DNA from 2 places in the Synechococcus sp. PROS-U-1 genome. Region 2 is predicted to be linked to the other one. Evidence: predicted binding sites of a transcription regulator. Region 2 holds the regulator's gene; the other holds the start of a gene.
What was found. The regulator NtcA, encoded in region 2, controls nitrogen genes in cyanobacteria. The targets are predictions, from matches to a motif close to GTANCNNNNGNTAC.

Region 1 (5,787 bases), 430 kb from region 2:
GACAAGCTGATCGAGGATCCCAGATCTTGAGAGGGGATCAGCCATCCTTAAAACGACCCAACCACAACCCGCAGCTCCTTTCTCCTGAGATCGCCGCGTAAAACCAGCCGAGGACCACACTCAGCCCAACTGTTGCCGCTGCCTCGCCACCCAGGCAGTTGCGGCACGCTGCGAATGCCAAGCCTGGAGCAATCGCTGGGCAAGCATCTGCAATTGCTGAGCGTCACTTGTTGAATCGATGGCTCGATTCATGCGCTCAACATCAAACTGCTGAGTAATACTCAAGCTGACTGATTCTTCCACTCTCAATACCTCTATTGACAGAGCAATGATGCGGAGAGCAAAGAAAAATAATTGTTTCATCCGAAACGAATTCAGTCGTTTATGTTCACTACGCAACAAAGACTCCCTCTCCCCGAGAGGCAAAACGTGAACATGAAATTTGTCGCCGCTACTACCGAATCAACAGGCTTTGTATCCCTCCGTCTAAACGAAATCTAAAGGTGTGAGGATTCGGTGACGAAATAGACACCTCTCGAACCCCAACACAGCGAAATTGTCAAGCAATGGCTTGACTCAAATGATGGAATGCATCTATCGCAACGACACCGACCGGATGGTGATCGTGAAGTGCATTGGAACCGATCACTTCTACATAGAAAAAGTGGTGATGCCCACCGAGATGTTTTGGTTTGAAGCTCCCAGGGACGCCAGGCTGGAAATCTGGAAAATGTCGATCAGCGGCCAGATGCTGCATGTACGAGCCGACGTCAGCGACTACGCCAGAGAAGACGAACCAGTAGCCGAAACCCTCTGGGCGAGCTGATCACGACAGACCAACCGCCTTAGTACGCAATACCTCGATAAACACGGGTTGACTTGGCCCTCGTGCAATCCAGCTTCAGCAGATCAGCCGTAGCGCGAGACCGCACAACACCACGGGGCCGCACAGGAGCACCAGCAGCTTTCACGGGATTGATGCCGAGCAATTCGGCTGTCATGCGAGAGCGAATGACACCTCCCTGTTGAATCGGAGCACGGTCAAGCCGCTTGGCCTGAAGCGAGCGAACCGGAACACCGCGATACACAAAGCGGTTGTTCTCTTTGGGGCCCTCTAGTTGAAGCAGCTCCGCTGTGGGAGCCGAGCGAATGACCCGCTTCTCTTGAACAGCTGAGCGATAGACCAGCTGCTTAACAGGAGCTTCAGAGCCGGAAGACAGAGAACCCCGTTCGTAACGGACTCCGCGGAAGGTGAGAACTGACATGGCGACGACGGCAAGAGACGAGCCCCCGTTCCTTGGCTCGTTGTAGATGCGCCCTGATCCAGGGTGAACGCAGTGTAGCCGTTGCTACAGACAGAGTTTGACCATTGACTTTCCTGGCATGGCGTTCATAGGGCTACACACCGGCAGAAAAAAAACTTTTTTTAATGGTTGGCCTGCGATGTAGACAGAGAAGCGTCTTGGACCACAGGGGCGTTGCAGCGTCATGCCAAAACAAGTCATCTCAGCGCAGCTGATCCTGCTCACCACGGCAGTCGCCTTGGCCTGCCAAGGCTGCAGCTCATCTGCGCCAAAGGAGACACGACTTCACGAAGCCCAGCCTGGCGATGTTCTGGTGATCGAAGGCAAGACAACCATCAAGCTCAGCAAGGCATTTCGGCCCGGAACACCCAACGGACTATTCGATGGCGGGGTTTTGGTCAGCAGTCCTGAAATGGAAGAGAGGGCCGCGGAGGTCAACGCCGTTTGCAGCATGCCGGACCTGCCGAACTGGCCCGAGTACGACAACATCTACGGTCGCTGGCTGGAAGAAGACGAAACCCCCGGCTCGGAAGGTGGAGATACTGATTGGCAACTCTTGATTTACTTCAACGGGACGACACAAAACAAAGGGAGACAAGAGGCTCCCCCCTGGGCCCAACGCCTCGCCAAGAACGCCTGCCGCAAAGAAGACTTCCGCGACAACTGATCACTTAAACGGTATCAATAGCAACTCTTTACGACCAAAAGGCTGAAAGATGCAGCAAGAGATACAGCTCCCCAAAAACCCCGAAGACACAATGAGAATGATTCCCATTCCTCCTTTATGGCAAGCACCGGCAGCGTCAGCTCCTGGGACGAATCCCTGCTCGTCGCAATGATTCAGTATCCGGTCCCTGTGATCAAAGGACCGGAAGACATTCAGACCCAGGTTGATCAGATCTGTAAAGCAGTTGCTTCAACCAAGGCCGGCTATCCAGAGGCAGACTTGATCGTGATGCCGGAGTACTCGACTCAGGGTCTCAACACAGCGATCTGGACCTACGACGAGATGCTACTGACCATCGACTCACCAGAAATCGGCCGCTTCAAACAAGCCTGCAAAGATAACGATGTTTGGGGTGTATTTTCCTTAATGGAGGTCAACGATGACCCAAGCAAACCACCCTTCAATACAGCCATCATCATTAATTCAGATGGCGAGATAGCACTTCACTACCGCAAACTGCAACCCTGGGTCCCCATCGAACCCTGGTCTCCAGGCAACTACGGCATGCCTGTCTGTGATGGCCCTAAAGGTTCCAAGCTTGCAGTCTGCATCTGCCATGACGGCATGTTCCCAGAACTTGCAAGGGAAGCTGCTTATAAGGGTGCGAATGTCTACATCCGCATCTCGGGTTATTCCACGCAAGTGAATGATCAATGGATTTGGACGAACCGAACCAATGCTTGGCAAAACCTGATGTACACCATTTCGGTGAACCTTGCTGGTTACGACGGTGTGTTCTACTACTTCGGCGAAGGAACAGTCTGCAACTACGACGGAAACGTTATCCAGCAAGGCCATCGCAACCCATGGGAAATCGTTACAGCAGAACTATTCCCACGCCTGGTTGATAAGGCAAGAGAAAATTGGGCCCTCGAAAATAACATCTTCAATCTGGGATGTCGTGCCTATGTGGGCAAGCCGGGAGGAGAAAAAGAAAATTACCTCACCTGGGTTGAAGACCTGGCTAAAGGCGAATACAAACTCCCTTGGGACAGCAGCATCAGGATTCGTGACGGGTGGAAGTACTACCCCGAAGGAGTGAAGCTGGGACCGATGCCGAAGAACGGAACAACAACTGCCAAACCAGCTGAGTCAGTCTCGGTATAGGCAGGCTTGCGCCCGGAGCTGTCCAACGCCAACTCCGGGCCTTATCAAAAGCACGATCAAGTTTTAGTGTCATCTAATACCAATATATTCAAACCGAAAAACCATTCAGGAAAATAAGTATCAGCCACAACATCTCAGCTTTTTTCTGCTGATTTGAATGTTGTTGGTTGATAGTGCCTTTTCATGCCCGAGACCCTGTTCAAGGTGGATCTCACCAAGCCCATGGACCAGCAGGAGATGCCTGGTCACAACAGGTGGCACCCCGACATTCCTGCTGTTGCCTCAGTCAATCCAGGCGACGTCTTCCGCATTGAATGCAAAGACTGGACCGATGGACAGATCAAGGACAACGACGACCCGCAAGATATTGCCGACGTCAACTTGGAAGTTGTTCACGTTCTGAGTGGGCCGATCTGGGTGAACGGTGCCCAACCCGGTGACATCCTTGTCGTGGACATCCTCGAGGTGGGAGCCCTACAAGGGGATGAATGGGGTTTCACAGGAATTTTCGCTAAAGAGAATGGCGGTGGCTTCCTCACCGATCATTTCCCCAAAGCAGCAAAAGCCATCTGGGATCTTGAAGGTGTATACACCTCGTCACGACACATTCCTGGTGTGCGCTTCGCAGGCATCACGCACCCTGGCTTGATCGGCTGCGCTCCTTCCATGGAACTGCTCAACGAGTGGAACCGTAGGGAAACGGAACTGGTCAACACCGCCCCGGATCGCCGGACCTACGGCGCTGGACTCTCCGGCAGTGAACCTGTGCTGGCTGCTCTACCCAACCCCAACAGTGCCATCCTCGGCAATGTGGGGGCGGGTGATTTCGATCGCATCGCCAATGAAGCAGCACGCACCGTTCCACCCAGAGAACATGGCGGCAACTGCGACATCAAAAACCTCACCAAAGGCACACGGATCTATTTCCCCGTGTACGTAGAAGGGGCGAAACTTTCCATGGGTGACATCCACTTCTCACAAGGTGATGGTGAAATCTCCTTCTGTGGTGCCATCGAAATGTCGGGCTATCTCGACCTGCATGTCGATCTAATCAAAGGTGGCATGGCCAAATATGGAATGGTCAATCCCATGTTCAAGACCAGTCCCGTTGAGCCTCATTACAGTGATTACCTCGTCTTCGAGGGAATTTCTGTTGATGAATTCGAAGGCAAGCAGTACTACATGGATGTGCATATTGCTTACCGTCGCGCTTGCCTGAATGCCATTGAGTACCTGAAAAAATTCGGTTACACCGGCGAACAGGCTTACTTGCTCTTGAGTTGTGCACCTGTCGAAGGCAGGATCAGCGGCATTGTCGACATCCCCAATGCCTGTTGCACCCTGGCCTTGCCGACGTCGATCTTCGACAAGGACATTCTTCCTTGCTGAGGGACAACCCTCCCCACGCAACAGCGAAGGAGTCAATCGCGTGTTTGACTCCTTCTTTTTGATTTCCTCGAAACAATGCCCGTTTACGAATTCGCCTGCTCGACCAACCAATGCCCAACCTATGAAGTGTGGAGGTCAATCTCAGATCGCGACACCAGCACGGAATGTCCGGAATGTGGAAGTCACGGGAAGCGATTATTCAATCCACCAATGATGCTTACCGGTGGGTTGCGCTTGAAAACTGAACGGAGGGAACCTGAACTCGTTACTAAAAAAGTGCGGGAAACTTCCACCAAACCAAGGCTTCAGGAAAGCACCACCCGGCCTTGGATGCTGAATCGCGGTTGCTGATTTAAGTAACCAACCCACGACAAAGCCCCCGCAACAGATAGCTGCGGGGGCTTTTTGATGAGGAGTTAAACCGTCAAGAACTCTTGGATGACAGTGTCAGACAAGGAGGACGTTGGGCCACTGGACACAATTCCACCGCGCTGCATGGCGTAGTAGAAGTTCGATTGACGAACAAAATGCAAATGTTGTTCAACAAGCAAGACGCTGATACCGGTCTCTTTGATGATGCGCTGAACAGCACGCTCAATGTCAAGGATGATTGATGGCTGAATACCCTCGGTTGGTTCATCCAGCAAAAGTAGCTTAGGCTTACCGAGCAATGCACGAGCGATAGCCAACTGCTGTTGTTGACCACCACTCAAGTCGCCACCACGCCGATTCAGAAACTCTTCAAGAATTGGGAAGAGTTCGTAGATGAAGGGATCGATATGGCGATTTTTGCCCATTCCGCCAGGTAGAGCCTCCATACCAAGCATCAGGTTCTCACGAACTGTTAGGCGAGGAATAATGTCGCGGCCCTGGGACACATAACCAATGCCATGACGAGCACGGCGATACGGAGGTTGCTTCAAAAGCTGGTTTGACTCGTATTCAATCGAGCCACTTTTCTGCTGAAGCAGACCAATCAATGTTTTCAGAAATGTGGTTTTACCCACACCATTGCGACCGATCAGGCAAACCATTTCTCCCTTGGGAATTTGCAGATCGACATCCCTAAGGATGTGACTTTCACCGTAGTAAACATTGACACCTGATGACTTGAGAATCAAGTCAGAAGAAGTTGGATGCATGGTAGATGATTCAAGGATTGCAGTCGGCATGACATCTAGTTCAAAGAAGATTTAGTGATCATCAGATTCACCGAGATAAACCTCAATCACACGGGGATCAGTCTTCACCTCATCCATG
Region 2 (5,787 bases):
CAGAGCGAGAGCCCGATGGAACAGCTGGCGCGACGAACACTCGACCCGCAAATAGCGTTGAACAACGGACGTCCAACCCTGATCGAGTTCTATGCCGACTGGTGTCAGGTCTGCAGAGAAATGGCGCCCTCGATGTTGGAACTTGAGCGGAGCACGCGAGATCGACTCGATGTCGTTCTGGTGAACGTCGACAACCCCCGTTGGCAAGATCTTGTTGATCGCTACGACGTGAACGGCATCCCTCAATTGAATCTGTTCAACGCCGAAGGGGAGCCAAGGGGACGCTCCCTTGGCCTGCGCAACTTGGAAGAACTGGAACTTTTGGGTACTGCCCTGCTTGAGAATCAGCCGTTGCCTTCCTTGCCTGGCATCGGCAGCATCAGTCGTCTGCAACCACCCTCCTCCGAGGAAAGCGCACTGGCTGGAACAACGAGCAAGCCGACGGCCGGACCACGCAGCCATGGTTGACACGCCTCGCCATGATCACCACAACTCGTCTTGTGACGCCCTCATGGACCGCTTTCGGGTCGATCTGATCGCAGCCACGCCGAACCCGCAGCAATGCATTTACGCCGCGATGCATCAGGACTACAGCGAGGGGTTCGTGGCCGGAGACCGTGCCAGTTGGCCGGATGAACAACGAGCAGGAGAGATCTGCGTCAAACGTCTCCTTTCCGGAGAGCGCGGTCACTACGGCCCCATGGAGCACGCACAGATCGTGCTGAACGTGGGCTGGTTCCCTCACTCGGTAATGCAGCAGGCCCGCACCCATCGGGTCGGTGTGAGCTTCGATGTGCAATCGATGCGCTACACCGGCGAACGGATTTGCCGCGCAGCGGATGGTGCCCTTGACCTCGAAGAGGTGTTCTATCTCCGTCCTGTTGGCGACTACAGCGATCGGCAGGGCAAGAAATACAGCTACACAGAAGAGCTGCGCGACCAAGATCTCGATCTATGCCGAAGCGCCGCCGAGCGCTACAGGGATCTTCTGAAGGCCGGCTTCTCCGAGGAGCACGCCCGCGGCATCCTTCCTTTCGACTACCGGCAGCACTTCGTGGTGAGCTTCAGCTTGCGCGCTTTTCTCCACTTCATGGATCTGCGCGCCAAGCTCGATGCTCAGCTGGAGATCCGCCAGCTCTGCGATCTGATGTGGCCCCACATGGTGGAGTGGGCTCCTGAATTTGCGGCCTGGTATGAAAAAAGCAGACTTCACAGGGCGCGACTGGCCCCTTAAACCCGAACGCTCTAGACCTTGGCCAGCGTGACCCGTTCAGGCTGATGCTGGTACTTGCCTTGCCGATCGCTGTAGGTCGTTGAGCAGGGATCGCCTTCAAAAAACAGCAGCTGACAGATCCCTTCATCGGCATAGATCCGGCAGTCAGCACCCGAGCTGTTGCTGAATTCAAGGGTGAGGTGACCCTCCCAGCCGGCTTCCGCCGGGGTGGTGTTCACAATGATTCCCAGGCGGGCATAGGTGCTCTTGCCCAAGCAGATCACCGTGATGTTGGGGGGAACCCGCATCTTTTCCAGCGCTACACCAAGCCCATAGGAGTGAGCCGGAAGAATGAAATAGCGGCCGTCCTCATCTTCATGAAGAGGGGTGGGCTCAAGATTGGCCGGATTGAACCGCTTGGGATTCATCACCGTGCCGGGCACGTGCCGGAAGATCAGAAATTCCTGGGGGGACAGGCGCAGGTCGTAGCCATAGGAGGAGCAACCAAAACTAAGCACGGGACGCAGCTTTTGCTCCGGATCCAGATGACGGACAAGGCCGTTCTGGAATGGCTCGATCATTCCCTGCCCGGCCTGTTCAGTGATCCAGCGATCGCACTTGAGCATCAGAAACCTCGGCGCAACTCCGTGACTTGGTCTGCCATCTCCACCACACCGGCGGGGATCGCAGGTCCAGTGATGATCACATCCATCGAAGCGGGCCGCTGCTCGAGGGCTTCAATCACGTCCGCCTCATCCAGGTATCCAAAGGCCACAGCAAGCCCGATTTCATCCAACACCAGCTGATCGAGATCGCCCTGGATCAGATGCTGACGGCAGATGGACCAAACCGCGGCCACCGCCTCCGCACCTCCAGGGTGGCCCGGCGAGGAGAGGCAAAGGGGTACCTCGGGCCGTAGCCAAACCAGGCCACCGCAGAGTTGAACGCGTCCTGCAGGCCCCTGCTGCACGCCCCCTTTGAGGAACTGACTGATCAGCACCCGACTGCCCAGACCGGCGGCCCGCATCGCTTGACTAAGAACACTGGCAAAGCTGCCGCGGTAGGGCGCGGTGTGCACCTGCAGCTGGCCTTCGGGAGCCACCAGGACGAGCGGTGGAGGATCGGAGACAGGTGGAAGAGGTCTGAGGCCAGCCCGCTGCAAAGCCTGCTGATCCCGATCCAGGGAGTCCTGGAACGCTTGGGGGTCGGCAAGGCTTGTGGTCATCACTGCAACATCCGTCCGGGCAACCCCGGCAAGACCTTGAATGTAGCGGCGAGTTGACATTCCACAAGGGGATTGACACCACCCATGGTGTCTGGAAAGGGCAAGAACCACCCGCCTGCGAGGCTTGAAGAACTGCACACCACCGATGAGCCAACCGCTTGAAAGCCGCACTGATGGCCGCAGTCCCCAGCAGTTGCGACCGTTCTCGGTGACCTGGAATCCCATGGGTTTTGCCTTGAGCTCCCTTGTGGTTCACACAGGCAGAACCGCTGTTCTCTGCAGCGTCTGCCTCGAGGAGAACGTTCCCCGCTGGCGCAAAGGGGAAGGGTTGGGATGGCTCAGCGCCGAATACCGGCTACTGCCGGGATCCACGCCACAGCGGCAATCTCGGGAGCTGATGAAACTGTCGGGCCGCACACAGGAGATTCAACGGTTGATCGGCCGAAGCCTGCGGGCCGTGATCGATATGAAGCGCCTGGGGGAGCGCACGCTGCTGATCGACTGCGATGTGATCCAGGCCGACGCCGGCACCCGGACGGCCTCCATCACCGGGGCTTGGCTCGCCCTTGAGCAGGCCTGCCTCTCACTCGTGGATCAGGGACTCCTGGAACAATCGCCGCTGGTCGACCAGGTCGCCGCCGTGTCCGTCGGCCTGGTGGATGGCAAGGCGTTACTGGATCTGGATTACAGCGAAGACAGCAGAGCTGAGGTCGATCTCAATGTTGTGCAGGCTGGAGATGGTCGCCTGCTGGAGATCCAGGGGACTGCGGAGGGAGCGCCCTTCAGCCGCAGCCAGCTCAATGAATTACTGGATCTGGCTGAGCCTGGATTGACATCATTAATGCAAGCGCAACGCCAAGCCATCAACGAGCACACCAGCGTTAGGTAATAACCGCTACACGGCGGCAACGGCTTGCTCCGTAGCTTCGCCTCACCAGGGGGTTGTTATGACAAGTAGCCGAGGTTTCAGCCGATACACCCCCCAGATGGTGGCTCCAGCTCCCAGTGCAGAACCCGCCAACCGCTCTCTGCTGGAGATCATTCGGGATCTCGACGGCGCCAGTAGTGAATTGGTAGACCGCAACAAGACCATCTTTTTCCCGGGGGATCCCGCCGAACGGGTTTACCTGATTCGCCGCGGAGCCGTCCGCCTCTCCCGCGTTTATGAGTCAGGGGAAGAGATCACGGTGGCGCTGCTGCGCGAGAACAGCCTGTTTGGCGTGCTGTCGTTGCTGACCGGTCAACGATCCGATCGCTTCTATCACGCCGTGGCCTTCACCAGAGTGGAGATGGTGACAGCGCCGGCGACATCCGTAAAGGCGGCGATCGAGGCAGACACGAGCGTTGGCCTGCGCTTGCTACAGGGTCTGTCCAGTCGGATTCTTCAGACCGAAACGATGATCGAAACCCTGACCCACAGGGACATGTCATCGCGGCTGGTGAGCTTCCTGCTTGTGCTGTGCAGGGATTTCGGCGTAGCGGATGAGCTGGGAATCACGATCGACCTGCGCCTGTCCCATCAGGCCATCGCCGAAGCGATTGGCTCAACGCGCGTCACAATCACGCGTCTGCTGGGAGACTTGCGTCAATCCGGTCTGGTTCAGATTGACCGCAAAAAAATCACTGTTCTGGATCCGATCGCTCTGGCCAAACGATTCAGTTAGGCAGCAGGTTGAGCAACAGGTGCAGCCATGAGCGGCTGGGCACTGATCCTGGTTCTGCTGGTGCTCGGGGGCGTGCTGTCGACCCTGGGAGACCGGTTGGGCAGTCGCGTCGGCAAGGCCCGCCTGAGTCTGTTCAAGATGCGCCCGCGTCGGACTGCCGTTCTGATCACGGTGTTGACCGGCAGCCTGATCAGCGCACTGTCGCTCGGCGTGCTTCTGATGGTGAGCCGCCAGCTTCGGGTGGGCCTGTTTGAACTGGATGCCCTTCAGGCGAGGCTGCAGGACAGCCGGCGGCAGCTCGATGCAGCCGAACGGGAACGGCAAGAAACCCGAACGGAAACCAACCGGATCGCCGCTGAGCTCAAGCAGTCACAGCAACGGGCGGATACCTTGCGTCGCGAACTGGCTCCCTTGCAGAACGAACGCGCCCAACTCGAGGCAGAACGCGAACGGCTGAGCCGGGATATCGCTGCTCGCGATGCCGATATCCAGCGCACGGAAGCCGAATTAAACAGCGTGCGAAACCGGATCAGATCCGGTGAACAGGAACTCAAGGAACTTGAACGCAATCTGGTCGCCCTCCGACGTGGATCGGTTGTTATTAGCAGCGGGCAGACCTTGGCGAGAGCGACGGTTCGCCTCGATGCTCCGGGTCAAGCGAAACAGGCTGTCGACAGGCTGTTGCAAGAGGCCAATGTCAACGCGTACGGCAAGGTCAGGCCCGGTGAAGCACCCAAACGACAGCTGATCCGCGTTCCCCGCAGCGACGTGGAACGCCTGCAGACCATCCTCCGTAAACCAGATACCTGGGTGATCTCACTGCGCTCCGCCACCAATGTGCTGCGCGGCGAAACGGCGGTCTATGCCTTCCCCGAGGTGCGCCCGAACCGCCCGGTGGCCCAAAACGGTGACGTGCTGGCGACCACCACACTGCAACCCAATGAACGCACACCGGAGGGCATTCTCACGCGGCTGAACCTTCTCTTGGCCTCGGCCTATGCCGAGGTGCAACGGCGAGGATCCCTCACCGAGGGACTGCAGTTCGATGGAGCAGCACTGTCCCAACTCGCCGAGACATTGATTGAGGGACCCAGCCAAAGTGTGGTCTTGAAGGTGATTGCATCAGGGGGCAGCGCCAGCGCCGATCCTGTCGTCGTTACGGTTGAAGCATCCCCATGAAACGGGTGGCCGTGCTCGACCCAGGCCGCTGCAAGTGTGGCCTTGTACTGGCCGATCTTCACCTTGGCCTTGTGCTCGAGGGGCATGTTTTGGCTCCAGAAGCCGTGGAGCCCTGGCTGGAGCTGTGGAATCAAGACCAACTTCTGGACGGCATCCTGATCGGCGATGGCACCGGATGCCAAGCGTGGATCAAGCGGCTGGAGCGCTTGGGCAGCCTCACCGTGATTCCAGAGCGGGGAACAACCCTGCGTGCACGAGAGCGTTACTGGATGCTGTGGCCAGCGCGGGGATGGCGACGAATGCTGCCGACAGGGCTGCGCATTCCACCGGTGGACCTGGATGCTGTTGCCGCCCTTGTGATGCTGGAGGAGCACCTGCAGTGCCAACTTCGATGGCCGGAACCTGCACCCACGTTCTCGCTCAGAACCTGGCCCTGACCATGAAGGTGTAATCGCCTCCCGGTTCAAGTCTGTAATCGGAGCGCACCAGGAACCGCCGCAAAGCAT

Region 1: the regulator NtcA is predicted to act here: its motif matches at 3,205-3,218, upstream of fmdA (formamidase).

What each region holds. Positions count from the first base shown of each region.
Region 1 is NZ_CP047951.1:2,488,275-2,494,061, forward strand. It holds gene SynPROSU1_RS13360 (glycosyl transferase) at 1-101, shown strand, start outside; gene SynPROSU1_RS13365 (hypothetical protein) at 121-363, opposite strand; gene SynPROSU1_RS13370 (DUF1830 domain-containing protein) at 581-826, shown strand; gene SynPROSU1_RS13375 (hypothetical protein) at 846-1,265, opposite strand; gene SynPROSU1_RS13380 (hypothetical protein) at 1,489-1,971, shown strand; gene SynPROSU1_RS13385 (formamidase) at 2,089-3,138, shown strand; gene fmdA (formamidase) at 3,322-4,527, shown strand; gene SynPROSU1_RS13395 (FmdB family zinc ribbon protein) at 4,603-4,878, shown strand; gene urtE (urea ABC transporter ATP-binding subunit UrtE) at 4,944-5,699, opposite strand; gene urtD (urea ABC transporter ATP-binding protein UrtD) at 5,721-5,787, opposite strand, start outside.
Region 2 is NZ_CP047951.1:340,231-346,017, reverse strand. It holds gene SynPROSU1_RS01695 (thioredoxin domain-containing protein) at 1-468, shown strand, start outside; gene thyX (FAD-dependent thymidylate synthase) at 512-1,234, shown strand; gene dcd (dCTP deaminase) at 1,246-1,839, opposite strand; gene SynPROSU1_RS01680 (cob(I)yrinic acid a,c-diamide adenosyltransferase) at 1,839-2,438, opposite strand; gene rph (ribonuclease PH) at 2,584-3,327, shown strand; gene ntcA (global nitrogen regulator NtcA) at 3,386-4,102, shown strand; gene SynPROSU1_RS01665 (DUF3084 domain-containing protein) at 4,130-5,281, shown strand; gene SynPROSU1_RS01660 (resolvase) at 5,278-5,718, shown strand; gene SynPROSU1_RS01655 (DUF3146 family protein) at 5,702-5,787, opposite strand, start outside.